3 regions of the Lentibacillus sp. JNUCC-1 genome follow, and region 3 is predicted to be linked to each of the others. Evidence: riboswitches for the same ligand, from Rfam matches in the RefSeq annotation. Region 3 holds a riboswitch; each other region holds the start of a gene.
The links. Region 3 has a riboswitch for cyclic di-GMP ahead of JNUCC1_RS09260 (anti-repressor SinI family protein). Riboswitches for the same ligand answer to the same signal wherever they lie in the genome.
Positions count from the first base shown of each region.

Region 1 (3,263 bases), on a different contig from region 3:
ATACGCACACACATCGAATGAAAGGTGGAGACCCACATATATGCGCCTTCCGGACCGACAAGGCGTGCCACCCTGTCTTTCATTTCACGGGCCGCCTTATTGGTAAACGTAATCGCCAGCACATTGCGCGGGGCGACATCCTTTTCATCGAGCAAGTAAGCAATTCGGTGTGTCAGCACACGCGTCTTGCCGCTTCCAGCCCCTGCCATAATCAGTAAAGGACCGTCTGTATGCTGAACAGCTTCCTGCTGCTCTTTATTCAAACCTTTCAGTAATTCATGCATTTGATCACACACCTTCCTTTATGACATACCCTGAACGGCTTTAACCGTTTTAAGGGCCTGTTTTAAATTCGTGTATAAACTGTTGCCGACCACGACGATATCTGCATAGGTCTTCATCTCTTGTGCCTGCTCTGGTGTTATAATTCCTCCCCCATAGACCAAAAGGGTTTCATCCAATTCATTGCTGACCCGCTCCACCAGACCGGGATCCCCATATGTACCACTGTACTCCATGTAAAAAATCGGCAAACGAAACATCCGCTCTGCCATATAAGCATAGGTCAGAACATCGTCTTCATCCGGCATCAGACAGTTCGTATGTGTGAAGGCTTTTGCATCTTCATTTAAAATACAGTAGCCTTCCATCATAATCTCTTCCCAGTTCATCATCGGCTTGAACGTTTTAATCGCTTCGTGCTGAACATCCATCATCCATTTCTTATCTTGGCTGTTCATCACCATCGGGATGAAATAGTAATCAAAGCCCGGTGTCACTGATTCGACATTGGATATTTCCAGAATGCACGGCACAGTGTGACGGCGAATGCGCGACAGCAAATCAAGCACACCATCAAGCGTCACATCATCTGTTCCGCCAACAATGACCGCATCAGTGCCCGATTCACACACCGCATCCAGCGCTTCATCCGAAATCTCTTTCGCCGGATCCAGCTTAAATATATGTTTCCACTCATTCATTGCATAGTTCAACAGCTGACGCCTCCATCATTGTAGTACGTTCATTCATTATAACAAAAAAGCACCTGTTTGGGGTGCCTGATATCTTTCACAGATAACTTATGAGGAATCAAAAGCGCAGGCGCCTTGCTCACCCCCGAAAAGCATAAGCAAGAACGTGCAGTGGCGGTCTGTGCCACGGAGCGTTCTTGCTTATGACTCGAGGGGGTAGGCGCCGGAGCTGGAGGAATCAAAAGCGCAGGCGTCTTGCTCACCCCCGAAAAGCATAAGCAAGAACGTACAGTGACGGCACTAATATTTTTCTGTACATTAAAAAACAGGTGCAAACAAGAATTGGCCTTCTGTTTGCACCTGTTTTATTTAACATATAATATCTTGTGGTTCTTTGTCACGGTTCAGAAATGCCCTCACTTCCTTGGGCGTCAGCCCGAACGCTTTGGCTTCCCTTAACAGCTCGACCCATTCTTCATCGTATACATGTTTGTAAGTTACCTTTTCCACATTCCCGCCCCATATCCCCTGGAAATCCAGCCGTCATCGTGTAAAGTTAAACATTAGACCTGTGATTTTGCGTCGTCATTTTTCAATGAGTTTGCCCTTGTCAGGGAATGTTCTACTGAGACTATTATACTATAGAAAGGATGTTTATTTTCTGTCTTCTTTTGTCAATCGTGTACTAGTTTTGTCACGTTTGTGACGATAATTCCCGTTAACCCGCTTTGAGGGCTCTTTTCCTCTGATAGACTGCTATGAACAGACCAGCTGCCAGGGTCAAAAGACCTGCCAGTAAAAACATGAACATGGATGTTGCTGTGTACGGCAGTTTAAAACCAGATGTGCCGCTGTCGATCATACCATCAATGTAGGCGGTATCTGTTCCGCTTGCTATGGCATCTCCTTCTGCTTTAAGGACAAAAGAAAAGGAAGTGTTAAGGCCCTGAAATTCATTTCCCAAATGTTCCGGAAAGCGGATGGTGACATCCAGCGTTTCCTGTGATTTTGACTGCAAGCTGCCCGTAACCTTTGAAAAATCCGCGAGTTTTCCATTGTACAATTCATCTGTGTCTTGTTTAATTTCAAGCCATAATTCATCAAACAACAAATCTGATGGCTGATTTTTCAGCTGCATGGTATAACTGAAATTCTGAGATCCGTTGTTTTCAACCGTCACTGTTCTCGGCGCCCAATCACCAGGTTTCATATTTTCAATATTAAATAGAGAGCCACTGGGAGAAAGGTCCAGCACAACATCTCTGCTCTCTTCCGTCTCCGCAAAAGCTGTATGTCCCGGCAGCATCAAAACACAGATCCCTAATGCCAGCATCGTGCATACCGATAAGATGTTTTTCAACCCGACCCCTCCTTTTACAACGCCCGTTTAAGATGATTCCTGGTTTCTTTTTTGTTTCAATTCAAGTTCCGATAACGCTTTCCAGATAACGAATCCGGAGTAAATCAACATCAGGATACCAGGGATCAGCATAAAGAATGCGCCGTTCTTCGTTTGAATGGCGTTGACAAGGTAACCAACATAAGGAACGGTGAATCCCGTGTATTCTGCTACCACATTTCCGGATAATACCGGGCTGGAATCTTCAGCATTATTGTTGTCGCCTTTGGTCCGGTACATCACATGGTCACCACTGTTTTGAACTTCTGTTATGCGGTGGGTGATCAGCTTACCGTCTTCTTCCTGAAACGTGATAACGTCATTCGCTTTGAATCGTGTCATATCGCCGCCAGGCTTGACAGCAATGATTGATCCTGTTTGAATACCGGGCTCCATGGATCCTGACAAAACAGTCTTAAGCTGATAGCCGAACATTTCAGGCTCTCCGCCCGAAATCTTGGTCACCATCACCATGGTGGCGACACTGATGAGCAGCACAAACAATACAGTTGTTACAATATTATTGACCCATTTCATCACTTTCCGCTTTTTCATCAAGATGGTTCCTCCTCTTTCACACCAGCAGGCTCCTCAGTTTGTTCTGATTGGTCTGATTTAGTGCCTGGTGACTTTTGCTCTCTCTTTTTATCGTCATTTGATGGTTTTTCCTTTTTAGCCTCATCTTTAGCTGAATCTTGCTCTGAGTTTGTTTCCTTGGTTTTCTGCTTCTTTTCAGGTTCTCCTTCTATCTCTTCTGAGTGGTCTGTTTCCCCTTCTGCCTCAGGCTGTTCTGGTTGTTTTTCTTTTTGCTTTGCTTTTTCAGGCTCTTCATCTGTTTCGTTTTCCTGTTTGTCAGTTTCAGTGGCTGGTGGTTCTTCTTCCTCAGGTTC
Region 1 is NZ_WHOH01000003.1:185,717-188,979, reverse strand. It holds partial or broken gene pcrA (DNA helicase PcrA) at 1-284, opposite strand, end outside; gene JNUCC1_RS11310 (heptaprenylglyceryl phosphate synthase) at 303-983, opposite strand; gene JNUCC1_RS19045 (anti-repressor SinI family protein) at 1,344-1,484, opposite strand; cyclic di-GMP riboswitch class I at 1,502-1,590, opposite strand; gene JNUCC1_RS11300 (LPXTG cell wall anchor domain-containing protein) at 1,693-2,334, opposite strand; gene sipW (signal peptidase I SipW) at 2,362-2,928, opposite strand; gene tapA (amyloid fiber anchoring/assembly protein TapA) at 2,928-3,263, opposite strand, start outside.
Region 1: linked by a shared signal. The riboswitch ahead of JNUCC1_RS19045 (anti-repressor SinI family protein) and the one ahead of JNUCC1_RS09260 (anti-repressor SinI family protein) in region 3 are both predicted to bind cyclic di-GMP.

Region 2 (3,263 bases), 1.4 Mb from region 3:
TTGAAACCATTTCAACAGCAATCACGGCTGCTGAAACCGGCCATCTTGTGCTAGCGACATTGCACACATCCGGCGCGGTGTCGACGATTGAACGGATTATCGATGTATTCCCGCCACAGCAACAGCGTCAGATCCGGCTGCAGCTTGCTACGATTTTAAAAGCGGTCGTATCGCAGCGGCTTCTTTTGACAAAAGATGGCCTTGGCCGGCGAGCAGCAACCGAGGTTCTGGTCAATACGTCGGCGGTTAAAAATCTGATCATCAATGAAAAATTACATCAAGTCCAAAACGTCCTGCAGACCTCACGCGCACAAGGCATGCACACGCTGGAAATGGATTTGAAACGCCTGTTGCATGAAGATGTGGTCTCATACGAAACGGTCGCCCCGTTTTTGAGTGTCCAATGAAAGGGAGGGAGAGCGGATGAACTTTCAATACACCGGCAAACGTTTGTCCGGACAGCGTGTGAAAGGGAAAATCGAAGCCGAAACCGAACACGAAGCCCTGACCCTGCTTGAAAAAAACGGCCTTGTGATTGTTGATATTGCTGAAACAAAACCATGGAACAAAGATATTATCGTTAATCGCAAGCTGAAAAATGCCGATTTCGTGATCTTTCTCAGGCAATACGCCACGCTCATTAATGCCGGCATTTCGATTTCGGAAGCCACGAAAACGATGGCTAAGCAAACGAACAACCATGCACTTAAGTTGGCGCTTGAAGATATCGATAAGCATCTCGATAAAGGGGAGTCACTCTCGGTCGCCGCAAGTGAGCACCCGAACATTTTCCCTGAGCTGCTCGTGAACATGATCTATGCCGGGGAGGCGAGCGGAAAACTGGATGAGATTCTCAACCAAATGGCCGATTACTATGAAAAAGAACATACCAACCGGCGGAAATTGATCTCTGCTTTGATGTACCCGGGGATTGTAGGCATTATCACGGTTTTCCTGACCATCTTTCTGCTCGTCTTTATCGTGCCACAGTTTGTATCGATGTTTCAGTCATTCGGTGAAGAGATTCCGGCTTTTACACAGTTGGTATTAAGCTTGAGTGATGTGGTCAGTGCGTATTGGTGGATCGCAGTCATTCTCATCGTGCCGGCTGTGCTGATTTATAAATATGTGATTCAATTTCCGGAAGTGGCGTATCAGGTTGATCTTATTAAGATTCGATTCCCGTTCCTTGGACAGCTCGCACACAAAGCCGTGCTCGTTCGCATGACGCAAACGATGAGCACGCTGGTCAACAGTTCCGTGCCAATCTTGCAAGCAATGGAAATTACTGAACGTGTTGTTGGTAACAGAGTGATGCAAGACGTTTTAAGAGGATCGCGCGAATCCCTAGAAATTGGTGAGTCGATTACCCGTCCCATGCAAGGACACTGGGCATTTCCGCCACTGATCGTGCAAATGATGCAGATTGGTGAAAAAACCGGAACACTGGATCACATGCTGCAAAAAGCGGCTGATTTTTACGAGGAAGAACTAGAGCAACTGTCTAACCGGATTAAGACATTGATCGAACCACTTATGATTATTGTGCTGACTGTAATTGTCGGCAGCGTGATTATGGCAGTTGTCATTCCGATGTTCTCGTTGTTTGAAAACATTCAGTAATAAAATTGTAAAGTAGACGGGTATATGTGACAGAAATTGAAGTATCATGTAAAAACTTGTCTAAAGAGGTAGATTTTATTCTATGAATCTAGTACAATGAAAGTAGGACAAAAGTAGTGGTGCAAGGAAGGATTATCTGTATCTGGGCACTTGGATAATCTGGAGCAGCTAGTGCAACCGACGCTCAAAAACCTATTTACATAAAGGGGAGAAGCGTTATGTTGGAAAGATTGAAGAGAAGATTTAAACAGGAAAAAGGGTTTACCCTTGTTGAGCTGTTGGCTGTTATAGCGATTTTGGGAATTATTTTAGCGATTGCCATACCTAGTATTGGGAATGTGATTGATAATTCTAAGAAGGATGCAGATCAAGCTAACGTTGATTTGATATTAAATGCTGCGAGACTTGCCTACCTAGAAGAAGGACAACCAGACGAAGGAGCCACTTACACTGTTTCGGATCTAAATACAAAAGGATATCTTGCTGAAGTCCCTACAGAACCTGGAAATGAAGAAAGTGTATACTCAGGTGAAGTAACCGTATCTAAATCAGGAACTAAAATAACCTATCAATTTGATGGGGCTGCTTACCCTGAAGATACTGATGCTGAAGTTGGATCTGCGAGTGATGATACCTAAATAACTTACGCATAAACAAAACGCCTTGCAAAACCTGCAAGGCGTTTTTCAAAGCTAATATGTTACACTCATACATACTACATTATTCCTTAAGCAGGTGATCTTTTGGGCATTTTTAACAATAGCAGGGTCAATATGGTCGTAACGAACCGGGTGATCCGCTATGCTTTTCATAAAAATCATACACCCGACAGTATCGTTGTCCACGGGGAACGGGAATTGCCGGAGGGGACGATGCATGACGGGAAGATTGCCGATCCGAAAGCATTTGAGAATACGGTTCAGCAATTGGTTCAGGAACATCGCTGGAAACGTAAAGACTTAGCGTTTTGCTTGGTCGATGATACAGTCGTAATCCGAGATTTGGACGTCCCAGCAACGCTGTCCAAAGAAGAGGCTGTGGGATATGTGCGGACACAGATTGGCAACAGTTTTTATTTGCCGTTCAACGATCCCGCGCTCGCGATCGATCTGCTCGACAGTGAAGAAGGGACAACGAAAGTCCGGGTTTACGCCTATCCGAAAGATAAAATCAATACATATAAAAAAGCTTTTTCAGATGCAGGGCTGCAGCCGGTGATTGCCGATTTGACGTCGCTTTCTGTGTATCGTTACTTTTATCAAACAGCTGAAAACCCTGCTGAGCATGTGTTGTTGATTCATTGGAACCGGGATGCTTTAATGCTGACGGCGTTCAAGCACCATAAAGCTGTTTTCAGCAGATACATGAAGATTGCAGCTGACGAAGAGATGACAGCGGAACAGGCAGATCAAATCATCAACGAATATATCATTGAAATTAATCGGATCACCGATTTTTATCAATACTCGATCACAAAGGGCGTGCATCGGGTTGAACAGTTGGTCGTATCAGGCGATTTCTCATTTTTGCCAGTGGTGAAGCAAAAGCTTGCTGAACGTTTGACTTTACCGATCCATGATTTTCCGGAAACAGAGCTGTCTGATGCGTATATCGATGTGATTGGACTTGGTTTGAAGAAT
Region 2 is NZ_WHOH01000001.1:615,435-618,697, reverse strand. It holds gene JNUCC1_RS02955 (type IV pilus twitching motility protein PilT) at 1-407, shown strand, start outside; gene JNUCC1_RS02950 (type II secretion system F family protein) at 424-1,623, shown strand; cyclic di-GMP riboswitch class II at 1,732-1,814, shown strand; gene JNUCC1_RS02945 (competence type IV pilus major pilin ComGC) at 1,842-2,261, shown strand; gene pilM (type IV pilus biogenesis protein PilM) at 2,397-3,263, shown strand, end outside.
Region 2: linked by a shared signal. The riboswitch ahead of JNUCC1_RS02945 (competence type IV pilus major pilin ComGC) and the one ahead of JNUCC1_RS09260 (anti-repressor SinI family protein) in region 3 are both predicted to bind cyclic di-GMP.

Region 3 (3,263 bases):
TCCAAAAAATAGACAGAAGTTAAATAAGGTGGTGTTTAAATGTGTGGGAGGAGCGCATATTGAAAAGGTTTATTCTTTTGATTATGTTGTTTTGCGTTGTGCTTCTTGTGGCATGCAATCAAAACGACTCAAATGCTCCCGTGAATAGCACTAGTGGAGATGTACCGATAAAAGAAGTAACAAGAAGTGCACAAAATGACGATAAAGAAGAATCTGATACCACGGATTTGGAGGGGGAAGCAGAGACAACGGAAGAAGCAGAATCAACTGATGACAATGATGGAGAGGATATGGTAATAGACGCTGAAACCATTCTGCGACAGTCATTTGAAGCCATGGCTGATTTGAACAGTGTTCATATGAACGGAAGGACCGATATAAAAGAAATTATGGATGGTCAGACCGTTGTTGAAGAAAAGAAGCTGGATATGACTATGCTTTTAAAAGAACCTTATTCCAAGCATTTTGCACTTGAAATCCAGAGTAATGCTGCTAAACCAATCGTATCAGAAGTCTATGAAATGAGTGATGTTCATTACATCCATTCTTCTGTTCATGAGGTAGAGTGGGGTGTTGTTCCCAATCCCAATGGCGGTCAACAATTGTCGCCATTTATACAAGATGCACAGATTGAGGCGCATCTTATGTATAGTGATCAATTTGAGGTTATTGAGACTGAGGGTGAATATGTGCTCACATTTTCAGGCGAGTATGACCAAATCAGATCCTCTCTTTACGGTGGGGTAAAAGACATGTTGCAAATGCTGGAGAAAGAATTACCGATGGATCTTGAGGAAATGAACAGTTCCTATGAAATGGTCATTGATCAAGATACAGCGTTTGTAAAAGAATATCAAATTCATTACGAAGCCCAAGTGCCTGAAGAACAAGGGGAATATAACATTTCAATCGATACTGCGATAACATTGGATGGGTTTAATGAACTTAACGAAATTAGCGTCCCACAAACCATCATAGACGAAGCCGTCACAATGGTTGATAACGACGGAAACGCACTAATGGGAAACTAAACCCTCCCTGAATCTGCACTTTTAATAAATAATTGACACAAACTGCGAACTAATGAATATTTGACTCATACTCAAGATGAGAGAACCGTGATTTGCGCTCCGGGAAGTCGCTTTAACTTTATCACAGCTCAAGTGCGACATCTGTTCAAGAAACCCACTTTCACAGTGTCTTCTAGCCGCGGGCACGGCCTCAGCCTCCTTGCCCCGGCAAGGGGTATGTCGACGTTGTCCGCAAAGGACGGTCTTAGTCGACCATCCTTAGTGTAGCTCGCTGCGGGGTCTTCGGACTCGTGCTGTTCCCGCAGGAGTCGACTTCCCTCCGCTCCAATCACTCTATTTAATTTAGTGGCTTGGACGGTTCTACTCGCATATGAGTTAGAGAATAACCTCTCACACCTAGCTCGGGGAAAACGCGGAGACTCCTGTGGGATGAAAAGCCTCGGTGAGGCCCCGGAGCGCGCAGTAGGGGAAGGAAGGCTAAAACCGTGACGTCCTGTCACAACGCCTTCATGACCCACCTCCTGTGGGCCCGAGGCTCATCAGCGCCCACTGGACGCGGAGTGTTTTCCCCGAGCGGTTGCCAGTGGCAGTCATAAGTTAGTTTGCAGTTTACGGAAAATATGAAATTTCCTCATATAAAAAGCCAGGCCAGGACACGAGTTGTTTTTGTCTGGGCCTGGCTTTTGTAAGGAGTTTCAGGCATTAGCTTTTTTAGTATTTTTTAATAGAAACGTTCTGACTTCTTCTGCAGTAAGTCCTAAAAGTTTTGCTGTTTTAATCAACTCCAACCACTCTTCATCGAGTATTTGATCAGACATAACCACATTCCCGCCCCCAGAATGTCCCGGTAACCCAGCCGTCATTGTTGATGTACCACCAACATTAGACCTGTGATTTTGCGTCCTCACCTTTCAATGAGTTTGCCTTTTTCAGAATACGTTTATTGAAATTCCTATGCGAGTCACTAAGAAAATTGGCAGTCGTTAAAAGGTTGTTTTCACTCTATTTATTGCCCATTTGATCCAGTTGTTTTTCAGCTATATTCCCGGCGATAGGAAGCTTGAATTCCTTTCCTTGATAAGCTTTTAACATTAACACAATCCACAACACAACGGAAAGCGGTGAAAGCAGAAGCCCGATGATCCAGCCGATCAGCGGAATGGCTGTCAGTACGAGGCTTGCTACAAATATGATGACAAATGTAACAATCGATTGCAGGGCATGGAATCGGACAAAACGGTCTTCTTTTTCAATAACAAGAAAAACAATACCAGTTACAAAGCCAGCTAAGTAGCATAATAGTGCAGCTACATTTCTATCGAGTCCTGTCGATGTTTTTTTCTCTGATTCTTGTGCTTGAGCGCCTTCTATAGAGGCACCTTCTTCTTTAAAGACCGTTTGCTCTTTGTTATCAGGTTGATTTTCGCTCATTTAATACCCTCCCCTATATATTTGGATGTCAATAACACTTTGACTTTTCCAGGTTGTGTAAATGAATATACCAGCCAAAGGTTAAGTCTTGGTTAACTATTTGCATAAAAAGAAAAAATTCATTGATCAATCAGATGCAAATACATAACCCAATCCACGAACTGTTTGGATATATTTTGGGTTTGCAGGGTCTGCTTCGAGCTTTCTACGTAAATGGCTGATATGAACCTTAACAGTTTGAATGTCCCCAGCGGATTCGAATCCCCAGACATGATCGTATATCTTTTCGGCACTCCAGATTTGCTGCGGACGTTTGGCGAGCAGAATGAGTACTTGCATTTCTTTGGCAGAGAGGGGGATAAGCTGCTCGTTAATGTAACATTGATAGCGGGAAAGGTGAATCTTAAGTTCATCAAAAATAAGCCATTTGGATTCTGAGTCCCCCTCTGGTGATAACGCCGAAGATTCGCCCTTATTCTAGCTTCAAGCTCGGCATAATCAAATGGTTTAATGAGGTAGTCATCTCCGCCTAATTCAAAGCACTTTACTTTATCCATGACGCTTCTGCGTACACTTAAGAAGATTATCGGAAGGGTTCTTTTTTTCCTGATTTCGCGGCAGACTTCAAATCCGTCCATACCTGGCATCTCAATATCCAGCAATATGAGATCGGGAAGTTCAAGATCTATCAGATTGAGACCATCCTGTCCGCTGGCTGCGGTCAGGACGGTGTAATCTTTTTTCTCTAAATAAAATTGAATCATATCTCGTATACTCTCTTCATTGTCAACGATCAGAATT
Region 3 is NZ_WHOH01000001.1:1,976,040-1,979,302, forward strand. It holds gene JNUCC1_RS09250 (hypothetical protein) at 1-12, shown strand, start outside; gene JNUCC1_RS09255 (DUF6612 family protein) at 60-1,031, shown strand; gene JNUCC1_RS09260 (anti-repressor SinI family protein) at 1,727-1,849, opposite strand; cyclic di-GMP riboswitch class I at 1,875-1,966, opposite strand; gene JNUCC1_RS09265 (DUF4870 domain-containing protein) at 2,034-2,462, opposite strand; gene JNUCC1_RS19495 (response regulator transcription factor) at 2,582-3,263, opposite strand, start outside.